2 linked regions of the Ketobacter alkanivorans genome follow. The protein of the gene in region 1 interacts with the protein of each later gene in a pairwise test. Links are inferred from orthologs where the notes say so. Each region holds a gene or a part of one and is shown on either strand. Other genes may lie near its edges.

Region 1 (5,698 bases):
AATTCGCAACAACCACCGCGACGCAGGGTTTCCAGCATCAGACCGATCACTTCGATGTCACTGGCGATGCCACCATGACCATAGATTTCGGCACCGATCTGGATCAGGCTGCGACTGGCCGCCAGGCTTTCGGGTTTGGCATGCAACACGTGGCCTGCATAACACAGGCGAGTCACACCTTCTCGATTGAGGGTATGGGCATCAATGCGCGCCACTTGGGTGGTCATATCAGCACGCACGCCCATTAGGCGGCCGGTGAGCTGATCGGTCAGTTTGAAGGTCTGCAGGGCCAGATCATTGCCCGCACCTGTCAGTAGGGATTCGAGATACTCAACCAGAGGGGGAAACACCTGCTCGTAACCCCAGCTTTTATAAAGATCCAGCAAGTCCCGACGCAACTGTTCCAGTTTCGCCGCCTGTGGGGGCAGGATTTCATCGATCCCATCGGGTAACAACCATCGATCTGCTGTGGCCATAAAGCGTTCGCCGTTGTCCTCTATTACTCTGTTTGAGTCGTTGTACGTCATGATTTAGGTTTTGGGGCCTGATTTAGCCCACAAAAAAACCGGGGGATCGCCCCGGTTTCCTTATGATAACACGCATCGAGGGGCCGAGTTAAACCTTTCGGCCCCTTTTTACCTACTCGCTCTTCATAAATCGGAAGAACTCTCCATCAGGCTGCACGACGATCAGGTCGTTCTTGCTGTTAAAGACATCTTTGTAGGCATCCATGCTGCGATAAAAGCTATAGAATTCAGGATCTTTCTGATAGGCGCTGGCATAGATTGACGCTGCTTCCGCATCGCCTGCACCCCGTAGCTCTTCCGCTTGACGATAGGCACCAGCCAGGATCTCGGTACGCTCACGATCGGCAGCAGCACTGATACCTTCTGCCAGCTCGGCACCGCGAGCACGATGGCTACGAGCTTCACGTTCACGCTCGGCACGCATCCGGTCGTATACCGAGGCACTGGCACTGGAAGGCAGCTCGATACGCTTGACCCGAATCTCCACCACATCAATACCCAGGGCTTCCTGAGCTTGGTCGTCAATGGCCTTGGCCAAATCCACCACCAGCTCTTCCCGCTCACCGGCCACAACTTCATACACAGTACGCGCACCAAACTGATTACGCAGGCCTTCGTTCACACGGGGGGCCAACAGCAGCCGCACACGAGTCTCAAGGCCGCCGCCGGTGGCAATATAAAACTGCTTGATGTCTTTGATACGCCACATCACGTATGAATCCACGATCAGACGCTTCTTCTCCTGGGTCAGATACTCTTCCTGACGCATTTCCAGTACGCGAATACGGCCATCAAACAGGCGCGGCTCATGTATAAAAGGTATTTTGAACTGGATCCCTGGCTGCAGATCATCTCTCACCACTTCACCAAATTTCAGCAATACGCCACGCTCACTTTCTTTCACGGTGAATATGGCGCTACCGGTAACCAGGGCAACCACTGCGATCAGCAGTAAGACTGTCATACTTTTGTTATTCATTAGCGATTCTCCCAGCGTGTTTCACGGGCCTGACGAATTCGCTCCAAGCCACGAACGGAGTCGGAGGCTTTTTTGGTCGCACCCTTGCTTTGCTGAGTAGAATCAGCTTCTACAACAATGGACTTCGCTTCTGTACGTCGACCTTCCAGGATTTTATCGATAGGGAGGTACATCATGCTATTGCCCCCATCCACGTCCACCAGAACCTTGGACGTGTTGCTGAGCACGCTTTCCATGGTGTCGATGTACATACGGCGACGGGTCACTTCCGGTGCCAGCTTGTACTCGGCATAAAGCCTTTCAAAGCGGTTGGCCTGACCTTTGGATCGCTCCACGATCTCGGCCTTGTAAGCGTTGGCCTCCTCGATCATGCGCTGCGCTTCACCACGCGCCTCTGGCACGATTTGGTTGGCGTAGGCTTCCGCTTCATTCTTAACGCGCTCTTCGTCTTCCCGTGCTTTGATAACATCATCGAAGGCGGCTTTCACTTCCTTGGGAGGATGTGCATCTTCGATGTTCAGCTTATCAATGGTGAGACCGGTTTTATAACGATCCAGATATTCCTGCAGGCGCTGATGCACTTCTACGGCGATGGCTTCACGGCCGTCGGTCAGCACCCGATCCATTTCGCTGCCACCCACCACGTGACGCAGTGCGGATTCCACCGCATTACGCAAGGTGTCGATGGGCGCACTGGATTCGAGGAAATAGGCTCTGGAATCCGTGACCACGAACTGAACCTGCAGATCCAAATCCACAATGTTCTGGTCTTCGGTGAGCATCGTGGCGCGCACCGGCATGGTTTCACGCTGGTTTACGTCCACTTTCTGTACAGTATCGATGCCCCATGGGTTCCAGTGTAGACCGGCACTGACGGTATCATGGTATTTGCCGAAACGCAGCACCAATGCTTCTTCGGCCTGTTCGACCCGATACAAACCGGCCACCAGCCACAACACGAAGACAACGCCCAGAATCAGCAATAACAGGCCGAAACCGCCGCTATCGTTGTTCTGACCACCACCCAGCATACCGCCGAATCGGTCTTGCAGTTTTTTGATCACATCGTCCAGTTCCGACTGGCCGCGGCCATCCCGGCCTCGCCATGGATCCTGATTACGCCCGCCACCGGGCTCATTCCAAGCCATACTATGCTCCGCTGTTTTCTATGCTGGGGGGAAATGTTATTGCATCTCAAAACGTTATAATAGGGTTATTATTCCGAATGGGTCGAATTTCGCAACCCCGACAAGCTTTGTTCCAGGTTTTCACGGTTCAACTCAAAGCGTTTTACCATCTGCTCCCATGCCTTTTGCGGCATACGAATATCAAGCAACGCGTTGCCCTGCTCGTCAGCCGACTCTGCCTGTACAGCCTTTAACCCGTAACAATGGGCCCGCACTGCTGATAGCTCGGGTGCCAAACACAAGGTACCCTCCACCATGCGCTTACCCAGCCGCTCATTCAAGGCTTGTAACAGTTCTGTCATCCCTGCACCTGTGCGCGCTGACAACCAAACCGCCACAGGCACCCCCTCGTCATCTCGTTCAATGCGAGGAGCGTAGTCGCCCATCAGGTCAATTTTGTTATAGACCATGAGAAACGGCACAGTATCGGCACCAATCTCATGCAGCACTTCATTAACCTGAAATATATTGTCTTCCCGCTCTTCGGAGCAGGCATCAACCACATGCAACAGAAAATCAGACTCGCGGCTTTCTTCCAGCGTGGCACGAAACGCCTCCACCAGTTTATGGGGAAGATGACGAATAAACCCCACTGTATCTGCCAGAATAACCGGGCCAAGATCTGACACATCAATGCGCCGCAATGTGGGGTCGAGGGTAGCAAAGAGCTGGTCTGCTGCATACACATCAGATGCAGTAAGGCGATTAAACAGTGTGGATTTCCCGGCATTGGTGTAACCCACCAGGGATACCGTGGGTACGTCCGCACGCTTACGGGCGCGGCGTCCTTGATCCCGCTGCTTACGCACTTTCTGCAGACGCTGCTGAATATACTTTACACGGGCCCGCAACAAGCGCCGATCCGTTTCCAACTGGGTTTCGCCGGGGCCACGCAAGCCGATACCGCCCTTTTGGCGCTCCAGGTGAGTCCAGCCACGCACCAATCGGGTGGAAAGGTGCTCAAGCTGAGCCAGCTCAACCTGCAACTTACCCTCGTGGGTGCGCGCACGCTGCGCAAAAATATCGAGAATCAGCCCCGTGCGATCCAGCACGCGACATTTGAGCTCGCGTTCAAGATTGCGCTCTTGGGATGGATTCAAGGAATGGTTGAAGATCACCAGATCGGCTTCGAATTCAGCAACCAACCCGGCCAGCTCTTCTACTTTACCGGTACCAATAAATAATCGGGAATTCGGTGCCGGACGCGACCCCTTAAGCACCCCCAGACGCTGGGCACCGGCGGAATCCACCAGCATTTCAAATTCCTGAAGGTCTTCGCCATCGAATTCTTTGGGAAATTCGATGTGAACAAGGACGGCCCGTTCACCACTTTGGGGACGGTCAAAAAGCGATTCCATTTAGCGGATTGCTACCAATTCAAACACAGCCGGAATCAGTGAGACGGGCCTGCGTAGCCGATTCAGCTGTCGCTTGCGACGCAGGCCAAAGCCACTCTGCCAGTTTATTGCTCAGAATTGCCGCCGTTTTCCTGGCCGGGGCGATCGTTTGTGCCATGAGCACGAGGATTGCGGGCCGGTACAACGGTGGAAATGGCGTGTTTGTAGACCATTTGATTAACGGTGTTACGCAGTAAAACCACATATTGGTCAAAAGATTCGACTTGACCTTGCAGCTTGATACCATTAACCAGAAATATGGATACTGGAATTCGTTCCTTGCGCAGGGCGTTCAAAAAAGGGTCTTGTAGAGAGTGCCCTTTAGACATAAAAGTCTCCTTGTGTTGGCCCAAAATCGGGCTAAAAGATCAAAAATAAATCACGATTCACATAGATAGAGAGATCGTCGGCTACGATAGCATGTCGTCCGCAGGCAAAATTTTCAAGACCTTTTCCAACAATTTTGGATCAGGGCTATCCAACCAATGCAGATCCTTCCAACTGCGAAGCCATGTTATCTGACGCTTGGCCAGCTGACGGGTAGCGATGATCCCCCGCTCTTCCATTTCAGCGTAGCTCAATTTGCCGTCCAGACAATCCCATACCTGCCTATACCCCACAGCCCGCATGGATGGCATGTCGGAATGTAAGTCGCCGCGATGATACAGGGCTTTCACTTCATCGTAAAAGCCCTCGATTAACATCTGATGAAAGCGATCGGCTATGCGCCGATGCAGCACGGCTCGATCCTGGGGGCAAACCGCCAGATTGACAGACTGATAAGGGAAATCTTCAGCGTTGCCACCCCAGGTACCGTCCCCTCCTTGTTTTTGGCGGCGATGCCATTCGCTGAGGGGGATGCCGGTGCTGCGGAACACCTCAAGCGCCCGCTGTATACGCTGGGCATCATTGGGGTTTAAGCGGGCTGCGGAGTCTGGATCTACCTTTGCCAACTCTGTGTGCAAGCTGGGCCAGCCTTGTTCGGCGGCCTCCTGCAATAGCTGCCGACGGATTGCATCGTCGGCAGACGGCAGGCTGGCAATGCCTTCCCGCAGCACCTTGAAGTAGAGCATCGTGCCCCCTACCAGCAGCGGAATGCGCCCACGGGCGGTAATATCGGCCATTTCACGGAGCGCATCGGTGCGAAAATCGGCGGCAGAATAACTCTCCGACGGGTCAAGAAAGTCGATCAGGCGATGGGGGGCTTTGACCAGGGTTTCGGCGTCCGGTTTGGCGGTGCCGATGTTCATGCCTTTATAGATCAGCGCGGAATCAACACTGATGATGTCCATGGGGAAGCGTTGCACCAGATCCACCGCCAACGCCGTTTTACCTGAGGCGGTGGGGCCCATCAAAAAGATGCACCAGGGTTTGCTGACAGTCTTCATTTAACGGCCCCGCAGGAACAGTTTATCCAATTCCGCCAGCGACATTTGAGTCCAGGTTGGGCGACCGTGATTACACTGGCCGCTGCGTTCGGTGATTTCCATGTCCCGCAGCAAGCCATTCATTTCTGGCAGGGTGAGCTTTCGATTGGCGCGCACCGAGCCATGACAGGCCATGGTAGAGAGCAGTTCATTGATGGAATGCTCAATGCGATCACTGCTG
Region 2 (12,281 bases), 1.4 Mb from region 1 along the record:
CGATTGAAACTCCCCATCACGAAACGTACAATCAGGCGATTAAAGCATTACTATAGGGTCCATAGCTGATCGCAACGACGACAGCCATGGCAAAACTGGAGAGACCAATGAGCAACATCGTAAATGTAACTGACGGCACTTTTGACGCTGAGGTACTTCAATCCGACAGCCCGGTGCTAGTGGATTACTGGGCAGAGTGGTGCGGCCCCTGCAAAATGATCGCCCCCATATTGGACGAGATCTCCGGTGAATATGATGGCAAGCTCAAAATTGCCAAATTAAATATTGATGACAACCCCGATACCCCGCCAAAGTATGGTATCCGTGGCATTCCCACCCTGATGCTGTTCAAAAATGGCAACGTAGAAGCCACTAAAGTGGGTGCTTTATCGAAATCGCAATTGACAGCGTTCCTAGACAGTAATATATAATACCCCCTGCCCCGATCTTCACGGGTCGGGGTTCCATTTGTCGTGTTTGTGTCTTCAACTTCTTATTAACAAGCTGAAAGCGCAACGCGGAGAGCAATTCCAAGCATCTCGTCGATTCCTCACCTCTTTCAACCCATAAACAAACGCTGTGAAGAATCGCTCATCAATTAACGTGTTTGATGTCGACATGCTGGACGCCTTGGCAAGCGAGTGCTAGATTGACTTTATTGCTCCTGTTTTTTGGAGCAGCAATTCCTAATTCAAAACGCATGAGTCTCTATAATAGCGCCCGACTCGCCCTGTATCCGCCGGGTCTTGGCTCTCCTTACCTTTAAATAATCAATCAAATATGACCTCCACGGAAATGAATCTCACCGAACTTAAAACAAAACCAATTGCTGAACTTGTTAACGTCGCTACCGAAATGGGCCTGGAAAACATGGCTCGTACTCGAAAACAGGACGTAATCTTCAGCATTCTCAAAAAGCACGCCAAAAGCGGCGAAGACATCTTCGGCGACGGTGTACTGGAAATACTCCAAGATGGTTTTGGCTTCCTCCGCTCCGCCGAGGGTTCTTACCTGGCCGGCCCTGATGACATCTATGTATCTCCAAGCCAAATACGCCGTTTCAATCTGCGCACTGGCGACACCATTTCCGGCAAAATTCGTCCGCCCAAAGAGGGAGAGCGGTATTTTGCGCTGCTGAAGGTCAACGAGATCAATCTTGATCGCCCGGAAAATGCCAAAAACAAAATCCTGTTCGAAAACCTGACGCCACTGTTCCCACAGGAACGTCTGATTATGGAAACAGGCAACGGCAGTACCGAGGACATCACCGCCCGGACCATTGATCTGGTGGCTCCCATCGGTAAAGGCCAACGCGGCTTGATCGTATCGCCCCCCAAGGCCGGTAAGACGCTGATGCTGCAGAATATTGCCCAGTCCATCACACGCAACAGCCCTGATTGTCATCTGATTGTCCTGCTGATCGACGAGCGCCCTGAAGAAGTAACCGAGATGCGCCGCACTGTGCGTGGCGAAGTGGTTGCCAGCACCTTCGATGAGCCGCCTTCACGTCATGTTCAAGTGGCCGAAATGGTATTGGAAAAGGCCAAACGACTGGTTGAGCACAAAAAAGACGTCATTATCCTGCTGGACTCCATCACGCGTCTGGCCCGTGCCTACAACACGGTGATTCCTTCATCGGGTAAAGTATTGACCGGTGGTGTGGATGCCCACGCCCTGGAGCGCCCCAAGCGTTTCTTCGGTGCCGCCCGTAACATCGAGGAAGGCGGAAGCCTGACCATTCTGGCCACTGCGCTGGTGGATACCGGCTCCAAAATGGATGAGGTAATCTTCGAAGAATTCAAAGGTACCGGTAACCAGGAGCTGCATCTGGATCGTCGCATTGCTGAGAAACGGGTATTCCCCGCCATCAACATCAATCGCTCCGGCACCCGTCGCGAAGATCTGCTGACCACCGAAGACGAATTGAAGAAGATGTGGATTCTGCGCAAAATTCTTCACCCAATGGACGAAATCGCTGCCATGGAATTTCTCATCGACAAGATGCGCGATACCAAAACCAACGAAGAGTTCTTCGACTCCATGAAGCGCAAATAGCGTATTCAACATGGCCGGTGCTTAAAACCACCGGCCATGTGTCAATGGCACATCAGACTTGGCACACCAGATCACCTTTCTACCCAGTCAGCTTCGCTGTCTGGTCGATGAATCCGAAACAGTATTGGATGCGGCTACCCGCCAGGGCTTACGCGTACCTCGTGCCTGTGATGCCGGTACCTGCCAACTGTGTGCGGCCAGACTAGTAACAGGCAAGGCCAGACTGAAACACCTGAACAACATTGTGGACGCTTCCGACGGCCCGATTGAACCTGTATTCTGTTGTTTGCTGCTTCCCCTTACCGATTTGCAACTGGAGATAGAGCGCGTGTTAGCACCGGGACAATTACCCACCCACCAAGTCAGCGCCCAAATTACGGACATCCACCAAGCCAGCAAGGACGTCAAGGTGGTGACACTGAGACTGCCGGCAGGCAAAAGAGTGGACTTCTATCCAGGCCAATACCTGCAGGTGGTTTTGGATTCAGAGAATAGCGCAGCCTTCTCCATTGCCAGTGCCCCGCGCAACGATCGCACCCTGGAACTGCATATCCGCGCCACCAACGACAGTGACAGCTACCCACTGCTGGAACGTCGCCTGAAGACCGGCGAAATACTCAAACTAAGCCTGCCCCATGGGGAAACAACCCTGCTCAAAATGCAGCATGCAAAAAAACTGATGATGATCGCTGCCAGTACCGGTTACTCCCAAATCAAGGCCATGCTGGAAGGGCTGACCGCCGCCAACGACCCACGCCCGATAACCGTATACTGGGGGGCCCGCTCTGCTAATGACTTGTATCAGCACGACGCAATGCTCGCCATGTCACAATTACACAGCAATATCACCTACATCCCTGTGGTGTCAGACCACCCGGAATGGCCAGGGCGGAGTGGCTTAGTTCACAAAGCGGTGCTGGATGATCTGCAAGGTAATTTCAGCGACTGGTCTATTATCTGTGGCGGCTCACCGCCCATGGTGTATGCGACTTTTGATGATTTTGTAGCAGCAGGCATGCAACCAGAACAGATGATTTCGGACGTGTTCGATTACGCCCCGCGTTAAAACGGCAAGGAATTTGTCATGAGTGATCACAACCAGTTCAGCATTCGATTGGAATTGATGGAAGACTACCTGTTCAAGATCGATTTTGGTGAATTTGGTGATGTGCTGACGGATGAGCCCCCGCCTCTGGGCAAAGGGGAAGGCCCCAACCCCGCTCGCATGGTTGCCGCTGCCGTTGGCAATTGCCTGTGCGCCAGCTTGCTGTTCGCGCTACGCAAAAAGAAGGATCAGCCTGGCAACATACAGGCCACCGTAACCGGCCAACTGGAGCGCATTGACGGCCGTTGGCGGATCGGCAAACTGGACGTCGTCATGCAGGTGGCAAACCCAGACAGCCTGTCCCATCTGCCATCAGCACTGGAGCAGTTTGAGGATTTTTGTGTGGTGACCCAAAGTATTCGTCAGGGTATTCCGGTGAATGTTACGGTGCAGGATACGGCGGGCAACACTCTGCAATAGCCGGTTGGCTGCTTCAGGATTTAACACCACCGGCACCACATTAGATTTCAGATTGCGCGCCGAAAAATCATCACGGCTCGGGGGAATCCGGCATCGGCAGGTCTGGCAGGCGTTCGGCAATCATCGCCAGCCCGGACTGGAAGTGCTCATTACTGGCTTGGGGCTCCCCCATGTGACTCAGTAATCGGCCTAGCTCACCGTAAGCCTGAGCGCTTTTACGAGATCGCAGGCTGGCTTCAAAATAGCTGCGGGCTTTATCCCAGCTCTTGAGCTGCAGACTGAGCCGCCCCATGGTCAGCAGCAACATTGGATTATTAGGACGCTCCTTGAGCCAGTTTTCGCACCACAGCATCTGTTTTTCCACATCGCCGCCCATGACCTGCCCATAGACCTGCACCAGCCCATCATCCCAGTTTTTGCGCAGCAGGTCAGTGATCACCCGTTCCGCGTCTGCTCCGGCGTCGGCTGCAATCAGGCCCTCTGCGTATATTCTTACCAGGGATGGCTCAGTGTGAAATTTCTTGGGAATCTGGTGCCAGGCATCTTTCAGGTTTTTGCGTTTATCCTGATTCGATTCGCCGCGCACCGCCCTTTTCAACTTGCCTTCGTAGCATAGCCGTGCCAAACGACTGAATTCATCTTCGCTGACCACCTTCTGTTTCTTCATGGCGGGCAATAGTTCCCGCAAGCTTTCCCAGTCTTCCAGCTCCACATACACCTTGGACAGCATTTTGATCACATAAGGATAACTGGGGGATTTGGCATCCCGCGACAGCTTCATCAACGTTGCCAGGCACTCCTCCCAGTGCCCACTTTGATACTGCAGGCGGGCCTTGGTGAGGCTGACCGCCGCATCGGCCCCCTTGGTGGATTCGTGGGCCAATCGCAAATACTGATCCCGTGCGTCATCCTTGCCCTGCTCATGGGCGGCCTGAGCCGCTGTAAGGTAGTTAATCAAGGGGACATCGTTGCCTCGGGCGGCTTTCGCCAAGCGCTTTTCAGCATTGGCCCAGTCACCTTGGGCCAGGGCAATCAAGCCATCGGTGGTGAGCTTATTGCTGCTACTGCGGAACAGGCTCAGACTGGTCAAGCGCCGCACAATGACCACCAGCCAGTACAACAGAACGGCAAACACCACCACCACCAAAATCCCCACCAGCAAACTGGTTTCAAAGGTGTGCTTACCATGGGCCAGCAGAATATAGCCCGGATCTTTTGCCACTGCCTTGAAGAACAGTGCGCCCACAAAACTGCCCATCACCAGAAACATGATGGTTGAGCCCTTGATGCGAATCAGATTGAGTAGCGACCTCACCGAGCGAACTCCTGCTGACCAGTCTCGTTCTGCAACTTCAGGATTTGCTGCTCACGTATGAGCTTTTCTTTGTTCCAATAGTCACGAAATACCCGCACGGCGCGGGATGATTCCTCGAGGGTAGGCATGGGTGGGCGTAGCTGTACAGCGAGCAATTCGCTGATTTCAGCGACAAAGAACTGGGTTTCACCGCTTTGTTGGTGAATGTACATTTCCACTCGCTCACGCGCACCGGTAAGACTGACCCGATAAGCCTGGTTATCCCCCCGCAACAACGCCAACTGAGCCTGCTGCAACAGCATAATGACATTACGGGCCAGGAATTCACGATCTTCTGTAAGGGTGATAGGACGCCCCTTGGGATGTTTCTGATAGTCGTAGAGCGAGGCCAGAAACTTTTTAAAGCGATACCAGAACAACGGCAGACCGTCTTCGGGCAGCACGTCTCCGGCTTGCGCCGTCATGGGCTCCTGCTTCAGCTCAAAACTGGGGATACCCAGCTTCACCACACGGTCACTGAGTGCACTCAGGCGCAGAAATATCCCTTCCACATCGACGCTGGTTTCCGAGGCCAGTTTCAGTTTGTGAATATCTTTGACCATGGCTTCCCGCAGCGTGCGTGCCTTGGGCTCTTGCATGGCACGAACAATATCGTCCGCTTCCGACATCAGTGCCAGCGCACCACGCGCGTCGCCCAGCAATGTCAGGCGCTGCTCCGCCACGGATAAAAAGTGTTCCACCTCTCTCAACATCCAGTCAATTCGGTGAGCGCCGCTGATGGCGGCTATGTCTTTTTCCAGCACCGAAATGCGTGACTGCAACGATTCACGGCTTTGATTGGCGCTTTTGATCGCATCCCGCTCCTGCTTGAGTTGCTGGGTCAGCTGTACCACCTCACCTTGCAGTTTATCCAGGCGGGTTTCGCGGGACTGCATAGCACGGGATACCGCCTCGCGCTCAGACAGCAACACCAACTTATCCTGCTGAGACTGATAGAACTGGTAACCCACAAGCCCGGCCGCCGCCACAGCCAGCAGCAGGCTGAGGGCAAGCACTGTTTTTGCCAGCCAACCCAAACGTGCCGGCACCGAGCTGGCCTTGGACGGCTGTTCAGAGCGCTTGATTTTGTCCTGAACGGACTGGGGAGCAGTGGAAGCGACCACGTCGGTGGACGGTACTGCGTTATGGTTGTCGCCCTGGTTCTGTTCGGTCATGGAGTTCCTGTTTGCCTTATCAATCCCGGTGTTGAATGGCCTTAATGGTTGCAATCATATCAGAGGCGGCGGGGCTGTCTGCCTGCCATACACGCAGGAAACCCTGTTCCCGGGCAAATTGCGCCAGGCGTCCGCTCACAACCACCAGTGGACAGCGTTGCAGACTGGCCACATCCCCCTCCACCATGCTCATGAGATTACGTAATCCATCACCGCTTGTCACGGTGAGAATCACCCTTTCGCCCCTCAGGGCCTGCAACAAGGGAGCTGTATCCACCGTGGGCTTAACCCGCCGATACAACTCAAGATAATCCACGTGCGCACCCCGCTGGCGCAAGGTATCTGCCAGTGTTTCCCTGCCCCCTTCACCCCGCAGGATCAAAATCCGCTGCCCGGTAAGATCCTGCAACTCTGGCCAATCCAGCAGAGTCTCGCTGGTGGCTCCCTGCTGGGCGGTTTTCAGATTCAGTCCCCACCCTGACATGGCCTCACCACTGGCAGGCCCGACCGCCAACCATTGCTGCTGCACCGGCCACTGAGGCCAGTAATCCGACAGTGCATCCAACCCCAGCCGCGCAGCGTTGGAGGAAACACAGATGACAAAGGCGTATCGATCCAGATCCAGTATCAGATTGCGCTGCAACGGGCCGATCTCAATCGGCTCGATCTGCAGCGTCGGCAAACTGATGACTTCGGCCCCAGCCTGCAACAAGGGCTCCCGGAGGGCAGCAGCCTGATCCAGAGGCCGGGTTACCACCACGGTAACGCCGTCGAGACTTGCCGTTAACGACTCGCTCATGGTTCGGACTGATACAACCGATCCAGAATCAGGCGGGCCCCCTGCCGCAGCAGCTCGTCCGCCAGCTCGTGGCCCAGAGCCTCTGCCTGATCGCGAGGGCCACGGACCTCATGACGTACAATTTTGGACCCATCCGGTTCGCCCACCAGCCCGCGCAGCCATATTTGATCGCCTTCGAGCACAGAATAACCGGCAATAGGCACCTGACAACCACCCTCCAGACGATTATTCATGGCCCGTTCCGCCGCCACCCGCGTGGTGGTGTCTGCGTGCTTCAAACACTGCAGCAATTCAATGGTATGGGCATCATCCAGACGACATTCAATACCTACCGCGCCTTGCCCCACCGCTGGCAGGCTTTCCTCGGCAGGCATGGCGCGACGAATGCGCTCATCAAAACCCAGACGCTTCAAACCGGCCGCAGCCAGAATAATGGCATCAAACTGGCCATCATCCAGCTTGGCCAGGCGAGAATTAACATTACCCCGCAAGTCGACAATTTTAAGGTCCGGACGCCGCTCACGCACCTGGGCCTGACGGCGCAGGCTGCAGGTGCCCAGCACCGCCCCCTGAGGCAAGTCGTCTATGGATTCATAATGATTGGAAACAAAAGCATCGCGGGGATCTTCCCGCTCACAGATCACCACCAGACCAAGTCCTGGTGGAAACTCCACCGGAACATCTTTCATGGAGTGCACGGCGATGTCGGCACGCTGCTCCAGCATGGCGACTTCCAGCTCTTTAACAAACAGGCCTTTGCCCCCCACTTTGGCCAGCGGCGTGTCGAGAATCACATCACCGCGGGTTTTCATACCCAACAGCTCAACCCGAAGGCCGGGGTGGGCCTGCTCCAGTTTGGATTTAACATATTCGGCCTGCCACAGGGCCAGGGGGCTTTGTCGGGTGGCGATACGTAATACGTTGTCTGTCATAGGGTTCTGCCTCAATATCTATGGCAGCAACCCTATCACATCAGAGCCTTTGAAGCAGCTTCTTCACCGCCGAGGCATGGCGCCGACTGACGGTCAAACGCTCGGCTATACCCTGTATTCTAAGCTGATATTGGCTGCCCTTATGCTCCATTCCCTCAACGTAGTCCAGCGCCACCAGTGCATTGCGATGGATGCGAAAAAAGCGCTCGCCAAATTCGGTTTCCAGATCCTTCAGGGTTTCATCCAGCAAGGTCTCGCCCTGACTATGGCGCACGGTGACGTACTTTTGATCGGCAAGAAAATAACGCACATCCGCCACCGGGATCAGCTCGATGCCGCGACGGCTGCGGGCACTGATGTATTCCCGCTCACTGCTGTCAGGGTCATGCTCTTCGCCCAGCTCTTTGCGCACGGCACTCATCTGCGCCTTATTGATACGGCTGGCTTTGCTGAGGGCACCTTCCAGGTCTTCCTGGCGCACGGGTTTCAGCAGGTAATCCACCGCATTCACTTTGAAGGCTTCAATGGCATGCTCATCGTAGGCAGTACAGAATATTATCGCAGGGGGGTTGTCACCATCACTGAGGCGGGAGGCCGCCTGCAAGCCGTCCATACCGGGCATACGGATGTCCAGCAGAATCAGTTCAGGATGCACTCGGGGGACCATCTCCAGCAGCTCTTGGCCATTTTCGGCCTCCCCGACACACAGGGTTGCTGGGATTTTCTCCAACATTCGTCGCATACGGTCACGAGCCAGGGGCTCGTCATCACATATCAACACTCGAATCATCGGACCACACTTCTCTTATTGTTCTCTTATTTTGGGTGCACGAATCAGGTGAGCTTTTCGTCATATTGATAACCTTAGCATGGATCCGGAGCCAAAATAGAGCACCAATTCAACCTTTTTGGATACTCTGTATACTTATGCGGCCAGATTCAACCTGTTTTAACCGGATAAGGGTACGACAACCGGGTGATATACCGACTACCTTCGGCATACCCGGTCAGTTTGGCGCGATCACCGTACAGGGCCGCCAACCGGTTGCGGGTATTCTCCAGGGCCATCCGGTTGCCGCCGGATTCCACATCAGCCCCCTTTTCCACAAAAGGATTGGTGATCGTCAGCTCAAACACCCCATGGGAGTAACTGGCGCGAATCTCCACGATCCCCCCTTGCGGCAACGGCTGCACCCCATGCAATACCGCGTTTTCCAGCAGAGGCTGTAAGGTGAGCAACGGAATCATCACCTCTTTAGGTACAGAGCGAATATCCCATTGCACATCCAGGCGCTTACCCAGGCGCAGCTTTTCGATATTGAGATACTTATTGCACAGTTCGAACTCCTCATCCAACGGCACCTGATTGCCCACATGGTGAAGGCTGGCCCGAAACAAGGCAGAAAGATCCTCCACCACCGTTTCAGCAGTGCGAGGATCGGTTTCAATCAAGCTGGCAATGATATTCATGCTATTGAACAAAAAGTGCGGCCGAATACGAGACTGCAATGCCTGTATACGGTGCAGCAATTCTGACTGCCGACGGGCAATCAGCATGGCCTGCAGGTAAAAATAGCGAATCACCAGACCACCAATGATGGCGGCAATCACCACATGCGTCAGCACAGAATTGGAGAATACGATCGCCAGCAGTGAGCCTTGCGGGTTGAAACTGAACCATACCTGACTGAGCACGCTCATCAGCCAGGTATTAGCAGGGATCAGCAGGTAGCTTAGCAATACCGCCCGCTGCTGCGGCAGGCTGCGCAGATAGCCCCTCAGCTTACAAAGAATCGCCGCACTGGACAGTGCCACCCACTGCACAAACAGCGACACCAGCCCCAACTGCATCCAATCGAATGCCATTAAACTGCTGCCAACCAGCACAATCACCAGAGAAAACAGCTCGGCAATCAGCACCAGAAAGAACACCGATTGACGATCGCAAAGATCCGGCAGAAAGAAGTTTTCCTCCTGCTCCTGTTGAGTCATGCTCGGTCTGCTCATTACCCGGGCGGTCCTTATGGCTGGTGATGGTTTGTGTGTAACTGCGTGATATACTCGCGGCTTCGAATTTCTGGGGCAGCGCCTAATACAACACCTGCCCTTCAGTATACGCCAAACTCGATTTGGCAGAGCGTAATTTACCGGTAACAGGATTCTCCATGTCTGACTCTTCCAAAAACAAACCTGCCCAGAATATCCAGTGGGGCGGCCGCTTCACCGAAGCCACCGACGCCTTCGTACAGGTCTTCACCGCCTCCGTGGACTTCGATCAGAAAATGGCCGAGCAGGATATCAACGGTTCCATCGCGCACGCCACCATGCTGGCAGAAGTCGGCGTACTGACCCAGGAAGAGAAAACCACCATCATCGAGGGGCTGGAAGCCATCCGCCTGGAGATCCGCAATGGCGAATTCGAATGGTCGGTGGCGCTGGAAGACGTGCACATGAACATCGAAGCGCGCCTCACCCAGCGCATCGGCATCACCGGCAAGAAACTGCACACTGGTCGCTCCCGTAACGATCAGGTAGCCACCGACATCCGCCTATACCTGCGCGACGCCATTGACGCGATTCTCTGCGAACTCACCCGCCTGCAAACCGGGTTGGTGGATCTGGCCGAGCGGGAAGCGGACACCATCATGCCCGGCTTCACCCATTTGCAAACCGCACAACCGGTAACCTTTGGCCACCACATTCTGGCCTGGAACGAAATGCTGTTCCGTGATTATGAGCGCCTGGTGGATTGTCGCAAACGGGTTAACCGCATGCCTCTGGGTTCTGCTGCGCTGGCGGGCACCACCTACCCCATCGACCGCTCCATTACCGCCAGACTGCTGGGTTTTGATGAAATCTGCGAGAACTCACTGGATGGCGTCAGCGATCGTGATTTCGCCATTGAATTCTGCTCTGCCGCAGCGCTGGCCATGACCCATATGTCCCGCTTCTCCGAGGAACTGGTGCTGTGGGCGTCCGCCCAGTTTGATTTCGTGGATCTGCCGGATCGTTTCTGCACCGGCTCCTCCATCATGCCGCAAAAGAAAAACCCCGATGTACCCGAACTGGTACGGGGCAAGACCGGCCGGGTTAATGGCCACCTGATCTCGTTGCTGACTCTGATGAAATCCCAGTGCCTGGCCTATAACAAAGACAATCAGGAAGATAAAGAACCCCTGTTCGACACGGTGGACACCCTGTTCAACTGCCTGCGCGCCTATGCCGACATGATGCCTGCTATTCAGGTTAAGAAAGACAACATGCGCGAAGCGGCCCGCCGAGGTTTTTCAACAGCCACCGATCTGGCGGATTATTTAGTGAAAAAAGGCGTAGCCTTCCGCGACTCTCACGAAATCGTGGGTAAAGCCGTTGGCTACGGCGTGGCACAGAAAAAGGATCTGGCGGAGATGTCGTTGCAGGAACTGCAACAGTTCAGCGACATAATCACCGACGATGTATTCCAAGTGCTGACCCTGGAAGGTTCCGTGAACGCCCGCAATCATCTGGGTGGCACCGCGCCAGCTCAGGTGCGTGCCGCAGCAAGCCGGGCACGCGCAAAAATCAGCGCCCGTGGCTAAACCTTAACTAAGCTGCACCCTCTAACGTCGGAGACACATACAATTATGGGTTGGGAAGCGTGGTTCACTATCGGGCTGTTGGCCGCCGTCCTTATCACCCTGCTGCGCACCGATCTCGCTCCCCATTTGGTGATGATGGCCGCTTTGACCGTACTCAGTCTAAGCGGCATTCTCTCTGCCAATGAAGCGCTTGATGGCTTCAGCAACCCCGGCCTGATGACCGTTGCCGCCATGTTCGTCATCGCTGCCGGCATGCAGGGTTCCGGAGCCATCCACAGCATTGAGAACAAAATGCTGGGCCACCCCAAATCCCTTACTACCGCCATCCTGCGCTTGTGTGCTCCCACCATCATGCTGAGCGCCTTCCTGAACAACACGCCCGTGGTGGCCACACTGATTCCCACGGTGCGCAGCTGGGCGGCCAAAATCGACATCCCCGCGTCCAAATTATTGATACCCCTCAGCTACGCCTCGATCCTGGGCGGCACCATGACGCTGATTGGCACCAGCACCAACCTTATCGTCAGCAGCCAATACGCCGAACTCACCGGTGACAACTCCCTTGGCCTGTTTAGCATATCGCCGGTGGGCGTACCGGTTGCGCTGTGCGGCTTGATACTGTTGATTTGGGTTGTGCCGCGCTTTTTGCCTGCTCACAAACAACGGCAAGCCTTCGCCAAACTGCGCGAATTCACCCTCGATGTCACCGTAGCATCGGCAGGGCCATTAGAAGGCAAGACTATTTCAGAAGCCGGACTGCGCAACCTGAAACGGGTGTTTCTGGCAGAAATAGAACGGGACGGCAGCCTGCTTGCGGCAGTTTCGCCATTGGAAAAGCTAAGAGGCGGGGATCGCCTCACCTT

What was found.
Region 2: the proteins of hfq (region 1) and rho interact in binary tests that used the Escherichia coli proteins (3 or more experiments, as listed by UniProt). The link is inferred for Ketobacter alkanivorans from one-to-one orthologs.

The regions. Positions count from the first base shown.
Region 1 is NZ_CP022684.1:3,493,609-3,499,306, reverse strand. What follows is about bases 2,788-5,698. They hold hfq (RNA chaperone Hfq), read right to left. Parts: upstream 4,420-5,698; coding sequence 4,156-4,419; downstream 2,788-4,155. Other genes in these bases: mutL (DNA mismatch repair endonuclease MutL), read right to left, coding at 5,479-5,698; miaA (tRNA (adenosine(37)-N6)-dimethylallyltransferase MiaA), read right to left, coding at 4,501-5,478; hflX (ribosome rescue GTPase HflX), read right to left, coding at 2,788-4,051. In the rest of the region: Kalk_RS14975 (ATP phosphoribosyltransferase regulatory subunit), read right to left, coding at 1-476; protease modulator HflC, read right to left, coding at 640-1,506; FtsH protease activity modulator HflK, read right to left, coding at 1,506-2,654; more of hflX, read right to left, coding at 2,723-2,787. UniProt on the Escherichia coli protein: RNA chaperone that binds small regulatory RNA (sRNAs) and mRNAs to facilitate mRNA translational regulation in response to envelope stress, environmental stress and changes in metabolite concentrations.
Region 2 is NZ_CP022684.1:2,109,312-2,121,592, forward strand. The notes cover bases 125-2,925. They hold rho (transcription termination factor Rho), read left to right. Parts: upstream 125-795; coding sequence 796-2,055; downstream 2,056-2,925. Other genes in these bases: trxA (thioredoxin TrxA), read left to right, coding at 125-431; Kalk_RS09125 (2Fe-2S iron-sulfur cluster-binding protein), read left to right, coding at 2,114-2,925. In the rest of the region: more of trxA, read left to right, coding at 108-124; more of Kalk_RS09125, read left to right, coding at 2,926-3,121; Kalk_RS09130 (OsmC family protein), read left to right, coding at 3,140-3,580; Kalk_RS09135 (heme biosynthesis protein HemY), read right to left, coding at 3,651-4,895; Kalk_RS09140 (uroporphyrinogen-III C-methyltransferase), read right to left, coding at 4,892-6,109; Kalk_RS09145 (uroporphyrinogen-III synthase), read right to left, coding at 6,129-6,908; hemC (hydroxymethylbilane synthase), read right to left, coding at 6,905-7,840; Kalk_RS09155 (LytR/AlgR family response regulator transcription factor), read right to left, coding at 7,881-8,627; Kalk_RS09160 (sensor histidine kinase), read right to left, coding at 8,780-9,847; argH (argininosuccinate lyase), read left to right, coding at 10,006-11,418; Kalk_RS09170 (SLC13 family permease), read left to right, coding at 11,464-12,281. UniProt on the Escherichia coli protein: Facilitates transcription termination by a mechanism that involves Rho binding to the nascent RNA, activation of Rho's RNA-dependent ATPase activity, and release of the mRNA from the DNA template.